One region of the Bacillus sp. z33 genome, then DNA from elsewhere that is predicted to be linked to it. Evidence: riboswitches for the same ligand, from Rfam matches in the RefSeq annotation. Region 1 holds a riboswitch; the other holds the start of a gene.
What was found. Region 1 has a riboswitch for thiamine pyrophosphate ahead of AC4G3L_RS08395 (hypothetical protein). Riboswitches for the same ligand answer to the same signal wherever they lie in the genome.

Region 1 (3,421 bases):
TCCGGCCTATAGAAAGTTTGCAGAGTACCAAGTGAATGAATTTGAGAAACAGGGAATTGATTTGGGATTTACGGAAGAAGAGAAATGGAAAGTATTCAGTTCTCTTGAAAAATTTGATTTATCCCTGCAACCTGAAAAATTAAGAGATCGGCCACTTTTCATCTGGCATGGGGAAAAGGATCCGGTCGTACCTATTGCAGGTAGTCGTGCATTTATTGATAAACACCAAGAAAAAGTAGAAACAGGGATGATTACTTATATATCCGAAAAAAATGCCGGACACGCCGTAACAAGAAAAGGGTTGCTAGAGGCTGTAAACTTTATAGAAGAGAAGCTTGTATAAGGAATAAGAATGGTCAGATTGACCAAAGTTTGGTAGGATTGAAGCATGAATGTGATGGAAGGAGAATGAATATGGACCAAGACATGAAAGATAGTATTATGAGTGCATTAGAAGAAGTTTTAGACCCAGAATTGGGTATTGATATAGTAAACCTAGGGTTAATCTATGATGTGGACATGACTGAAGAAGGTGACGTCACAGTTAAAATGACTTTAACAGCTATGGGCTGTCCTTTGGCTGGTACCATTGTCGATCAGGTACGGTATGCATTGAAAGAACTGCCGGAAGTGAAAAATGTAGATGTGGATATTGTTTGGACACCGGCATGGACAAAGGATCGTATGTCCCGCTATGCAAAAATTGCCTTGGGCATCCGATAATTGAGAAAAGAAGAGAGCTGTTTTATGGGCTCTCTTCTTTTATGCAGTGGTAATGAGGAAACGGGGAACTTTAAAAAAGGCGATTGAATCAAAATCCATATTAGCAAATGGCATAAAGTAATTAGCATACTGGATTGAAAATAGCTTTTATTTCTGATAAAGTAAAAATAATCAAATTATTTGCGGGGGGACTCATTATATACGAGTTGAGAAGGTTAAAACCTGACCCTTTGAACCTGTCAGTTAACACTGGCGTAGGGAGCAATTAGTACATAGGCCTATTGGATATGTGCGAAAAGCTCTTCAGGTTTTTAGAAGAGCTTTTTTTGTTTCCAATTAAATAGTTTTGATTGCGGGGGGACTCATGAATGCGAGTTGAGAAGGTAAAACCTGACCCTTTGAACCTGTACAGTTAATACTGACGTAGGGAGCAATATCATCAGTTGATATGAGACCCTTTTTTAGTATGTGAAATACCCACACTATTAAAGGGTCTTTTTCCATACGTCCACCAAAAAATGGAGGGCTGAAAATGGCATTTTGCAACGAAGTGCGAAGAGAGGAGTATGTTTGCTGGAAAGGGAGGTTTGATTATCCATTCATATTAAAGCTCGCCGATGGAACATTGCCAATAGAGAGTTTGAACTATTATGTGCGCCATGCCCATGAACAAAAGCAAAACAAGTTAATAGAACTTTTCCATAAAAGCTTTTTGTACGAGTGGATTTTTGGAGAAATGGTGATGTCTAAACAAAGTTGGATTCCGGAGGGGTTAAGATAATGCTTAAACAAATTAGGAATAGGAAGCCACTTATTCATTGTATGACTAATTATGTGGCAGCACCTTTACAGGCAAACGGCCTATTGGCAGTTGGAGCAGCTCCTATTATGGCTGATGAAGAAAATGAAATAGAGGAAATTGTCAGTAAAGCAGATGCTTTACTCCTTAATATTGGAACACTCAATAAACGGACAAAAGAAGCTATGCTGACAGCCGGAAAGGCAGCAAATATCCATGGTATTCCAGTTGTATTTGATCCGGTTGGCGTGGGAGCGAGTACATTTCGTAAAGAAAGTGTTCAGGAATTCTTGGAAGAAATTGATTTTATTTTGATTCGTTGCAATGTAGGGGAGCTTGCCACCATTGCTTGTGTCGACTGGACACAAAAGGGAGTAGATGGTGGATCGGGTGAGATGGATCTTAAAAAGGAATCAAAGAAAATCGCCAATTTATATAACTGCTTTGTGATTGTATCTGGAGAGAAAGATGTTTTAACGGATGGATCCATATGCACCATGGTAGAAGGAGGCCATATCAACATGACACAGATTACCGGTACAGGGTGCTTGTTAAGTGCTATTTCTGCTGCTGCATTGACAATCAAGGAGGTAAATCTTGTCCATTTGCAGGAACTTTTACATGAATATAAACTTATCGGCAGTTTGGCCGGTAAACAATCTAACTATGTAGGTGATTTCCAGACAGTTATTTTAAATGAATTGAATCGGTTATCCAGAGGGGAGGACTTGATATGAAAGTAGTTATGACGATTGCTGGTTCTGATAGTGGTGGTGGAGCAGGAATCCAGGCTGATTTAAAGACTTTTCAGGAGTTAAAAGTATTTGGGACATCAGCCATTACGTCTTTAACAGCGCAGAATACAAACGGAGTACATGAAATCTATCCTGTTGATCCTTTGTTTGTTCGGAAGCAAATTGAAGTACTTGTTGAAGATTTTAATGTAGCAGCGATTAAAACAGGTATGTTATATTCTGAGGAAATTATTGAGGAAGTATACCACGTACTAAAGGATCTCGACATCCCACTTATTATTGACCCGGTTATGGTTGCAAAAGGCGGAGCGAGTCTATTGCATGAAAAGGCAGTTCACAGCCTGCGTAAAAAGTTATTCTCTATCTCTACTATGATTACGCCCAATATACCGGAAGCGGAAGTACTGAGTGGAATAGACATCGTAACTGCAGATGATAGAAAAAAGGCAGCAGAAATCATGATGAGCTATGGAGCAGAATGCGTGGTCATTAAAGGCGGCCATATAGATAATCAACAGGTTGCTGAGGATACAGTCTATTTGGTGGGTAGAGAGACATTCAGTTTGCAATCGGAAAGAGTACACACAAAAAATACGCATGGAACAGGATGTACCTTTTCTGCAGCGATTACGGCTTTTCTTGCAAATGAATATTCGACCCTTGGAGCAATTTTAGAGGCGAAAAAATTCATCCAAATGGGAATCAAATATGATTTGCAATTGGGACATGGGCATGGGCCGACGAATCATTTTGCCTATAATCAGTATGAAAAATGTGAGGTGATTCTAAATTGAATCGACATCTCCTTCGTATTTATTTTGTAATGGGTTCACAAAATATCTTAAACAATCCATTAGAAGTGCTTGAAGAAGCATTAAAAGGGGGAATCACTGCTTTTCAATTTCGGGAAAAGGGTGAGGGAGCATTCTCAGGAACTAAATATCTGGAATTTGCAAAAAACTGCCAGCGCCTTTGTAAACAATATGATGTACCGTTTATTGTAAATGATGATCTCGAATTAGCGATTGCTCTTAATGCGGATGGTATTCATATCGGACAGGATGATCTACCGGTACAAAAAGTTAGGAAAATGATGGGGAACAAATGGGTTGGCGTATCTGTACACACTATGGCTGAAGTGGAA
Region 2 (3,421 bases), 110 kb from region 1:
TTAGATGTACTTTTGATAAATCCTCCTTATTAGGGAGGATTATTAAATTGATAATATAAAAAATTGAAGGAGGGCATCTATGAACCTTACAATTAGAATTATATTAGGATTATTTATTGGTGCGATTGTAGGATTAGCTCTTAATATTTTTTCACCTCAATTATTTGAAATCTTAAATACTGTAGCATTTTCACCAATTGGCAATCTGTTTATTAATGCCATCACAATGTTAGTAGTCCCGATTGTACTCATTTCAATCACTTTGGGTACAGCAGGTTTGGGTGATCCTAAAAAACTCGGCAGGATTGGTGGTAAAACAATTCTTTATTTCCTGTCTACAACTGCATTTGCCATCACAATTGGTATATTCCTTGCCTTAGTCATTAAACCAGGGAATGGAGGTAATTTTGATATTGCCTCGGCTGAATATACAGCCACTACAGCCCCCTCTTTTTCTGAAACTCTCATTAATATCATTCCAAAGAATCCAATTCAGGCGATGGCTGAAGGAAATATGCTCCAAGTAATTGTAATGTCTATTTTCTTTGGGATTGCCATTACGGCTCTTGGTGAGAAAACAAAGGGTATTATTAACCTCTTGGAGCAAGGTAATGAGGTACTGATGTATTTAGTTAACCTTATTATGAAAGCAGCACCGTATGCGACTTTTGCCTTGATAGCAACTGCTATTGGCAATCAGGGTCTCCCAGCTATTAAAAATATGGGTCTTTATATGATCGTCGTTCTATTGGCATTGCTGATTCATACCATTTTCACATATGGGGGAGCCATTACAATATTTGCGAGACGTAATCCAATTGAATTTTTCAAGAAGTTTTTCCCAGCTATGACAGTAGGTTTTAGTACTTCATCGAGCAGTGCAACTTTGCCGGTAGCTATGGAGCTTACACAAAAAGAGTTGAAAGTACCAAAAAGCATCAGCAGTTTTGTACAGCCACTTGGTGCTACCATTAATATGGATGGAACAGCTATCATGCAAGGGGTTGCCACTGTATTTATTGCCCAAGCCTATGGCGTGGAACTTACGATGACGCAATTAATTACCGTAATATTAACAGCTGTTCTTGCAAGTATTGGAACAGCGGGAGTACCAGGTGTGGGATTAATCATGCTGACCATGGTTCTTGGACAGGTTGGCCTTCCAGTTGAAGGTGTAGGATTGATCTTGGGTATTGATCGTTTACTTGATATGACTAGAACAGCAGTTAATATCACAGGAGATGCATCTTGTGCTCTTATCATTGCTGAATCTGAAAAGAAACGCGAAGAAAGGGAAAATGAAGCATCAGAAATAGAAGTAGAAGAAATGACTGCCTAATTAGTTTAGTTTTGAAAAGTAAATGCTTGCTTATAGATGGCAAAATTAGTACGATGTAAGAAATGAATAGTATTCCACAAGGGGAGCCAGTGGCTGAGAGTGAACGAATGAGTTCTGACCCTTTGAACCTGTTAGTTAACACTAGCGTAGGAATGTGGCTGAATGAATGTAAATGTAAGCAATGCGAGCCATTTTGTGCGCGCATTGCTTTTTTGTATTTTGTTTATGCCCGATCAAGACTTGAGATGACTATTCAAAACTCTTGATAGAAAGGGGAAGTACAATGAGAAACAACCGATTATTATTTATGGTGGAGATTTCTGTTTTTTCTGCTTTGGCATTTATCTTTGATTTATTGGCCGGTGTTCTGTCTTTCAGTTTATGGCCGCAGGGAGGAAGCGTGTCAATTGCTATGGTACCTGTTTTTTTAATGGCGTATCGCTGGGGTGTCAAAGGGGGCGTAACAACAGGATTACTGCTTGGTCTATTGCAAATATTATCAGGAACTGCTTATATCATGCACCCTATTCAAGGGCTCCTTGATTATATTGTTGCCTATACGGTAGTTGGCTTAGCAGGACTTGTGTTTAAGTATGTTGAAAGAGAAGGAATTAGAAAGAAGGACTTGAAAACTTCTGGTATGGTCCTAATGGGAATCTTACTCGGTAGTACTCTGCGTTTTATCGCTCATTTTATTGCCGGAATCGTGTTCTTTGGTTCTGGTTCGGCCGATGGCCAATCGGTCGCTGTATTTTCGTTACTGTATAATTTATCCTACATGTTGCCAAGTGTGATTGTTAGCGGATTTATTATGATGCTTTTATTTGCTGCCGCACCGCGAGTCATCCTCAGAAAGCCCGCACATCATTCTTAAATGAATAAATCACTATATCTGGACTCTCAACATCATTGAGAGCCTTTTTGTGTTTCGCTTATACCTACTGTGTACTATTTCTCTATTCTTAATGAATTATTATTTTTAGTATAGACTGGTTCTTTTGACCTTTACTTTTATTCTAAGTAGGTTTTTAGGAAGAAGAACAAGGGAATATAAAAAAATTAGTAAATATATACATTATAGTACCTCTTTTCCATTTATTTCTATTATAATAGTAGTAGTGAACATTGATTGTGGAGAGTATAAAATATTAATTTATAGATGGGAAGAGGGATGTTTATGAGTAAGGATGAGATTATTCGTCTAATATCTGAACGTATGAGATTAATCCGTGTGGAGGTTGATTATACACAAGACAAGATGGCTGAAATAATAGGAATTTCCAAAAAAACATTGGTGCAGATCGAAAAGGAACGCAATGAAGCAAGCTGGACAACTGTTGTGGCTGTCGTTTCATTGTTTCGTGAAACCTTAACTGTGCAGACATTATTTGGCGGGGATCCACTCGAAGTTATTGAAACGGTTTCAAGAGAAAGAATTGATTACAGAAAAGAAAAAATGCTTGGCGGCAAGGTATGGTGGAAAGATATTCTGCTTGAAGGAGGGTATGTTCTGCAGCAAAATATGATAAGTGAACACTACCGGATTCTGGACGAGGATCAATACCGGATTTATAGCTCATTAAATGAAAACGATGTCCATAGTAAATTTAAAGAATTAGTCAATAAAGTTCTGCAATCATAATGTTTGGAATAAGAGAGATTCCTGCGGTACATATGAATGAAGTTTTCCTGGAATGTCTCTTTTAATTTAAGGAGTTTTCGATTTGAGAAGGCAAATGGATGACCTCCTGTTTCTTTGCAGAAAAGCAGGAGGTCATATTAGTAGGATCAGGTACATTTAGTCTTTATTTAGCGACTAAAACAGGGCAATTGGAATTACTTATAATTTTTTCGGAAATACTTCCAAGGAATAATTTACGAAGGCCGGAACTGCTGCTGTTGCCGACAATAATTAAATCGGCACCTTCTTTCTCTGCGTATTGGAGAATCATATCATCCGTGTCCCCTTCGAGTACAACAAAATGTGAATGAATCAAATTATTATCTTCAAGACTGTTTACATATCTTTCAATTTCCTCAAGCTGAGTACTCGTAGATGTGCTGTTGTTTATTAGATGACTC

Region 2: linked by a shared signal. The riboswitch ahead of thiT (energy-coupled thiamine transporter ThiT) and the one ahead of AC4G3L_RS08395 (hypothetical protein) in region 1 are both predicted to bind thiamine pyrophosphate.

What each region holds. Positions count from the first base shown of each region.
Region 1 covers NZ_JBZFQN010000002.1:267,758-271,178, forward strand. The annotation lists gene AC4G3L_RS08385 (prolyl oligopeptidase family serine peptidase) at 1-343, shown strand, start outside; gene AC4G3L_RS08390 (metal-sulfur cluster assembly factor) at 415-723, shown strand; TPP riboswitch at 898-1,001, shown strand; TPP riboswitch at 1,068-1,170, shown strand; gene AC4G3L_RS08395 (hypothetical protein) at 1,256-1,504, shown strand; gene thiM (hydroxyethylthiazole kinase) at 1,504-2,259, shown strand; gene thiD (bifunctional hydroxymethylpyrimidine kinase/phosphomethylpyrimidine kinase) at 2,256-3,071, shown strand; gene thiE (thiamine phosphate synthase) at 3,068-3,421, shown strand, end outside.
Region 2 covers NZ_JBZFQN010000002.1:153,080-156,500, forward strand. The annotation lists gene AC4G3L_RS07790 (dicarboxylate/amino acid:cation symporter) at 80-1,339, shown strand; TPP riboswitch at 1,409-1,509, shown strand; gene thiT (energy-coupled thiamine transporter ThiT) at 1,623-2,213, shown strand; gene AC4G3L_RS07800 (helix-turn-helix domain-containing protein) at 2,517-2,981, shown strand; gene AC4G3L_RS07805 (universal stress protein) at 3,145-3,421, opposite strand, start outside.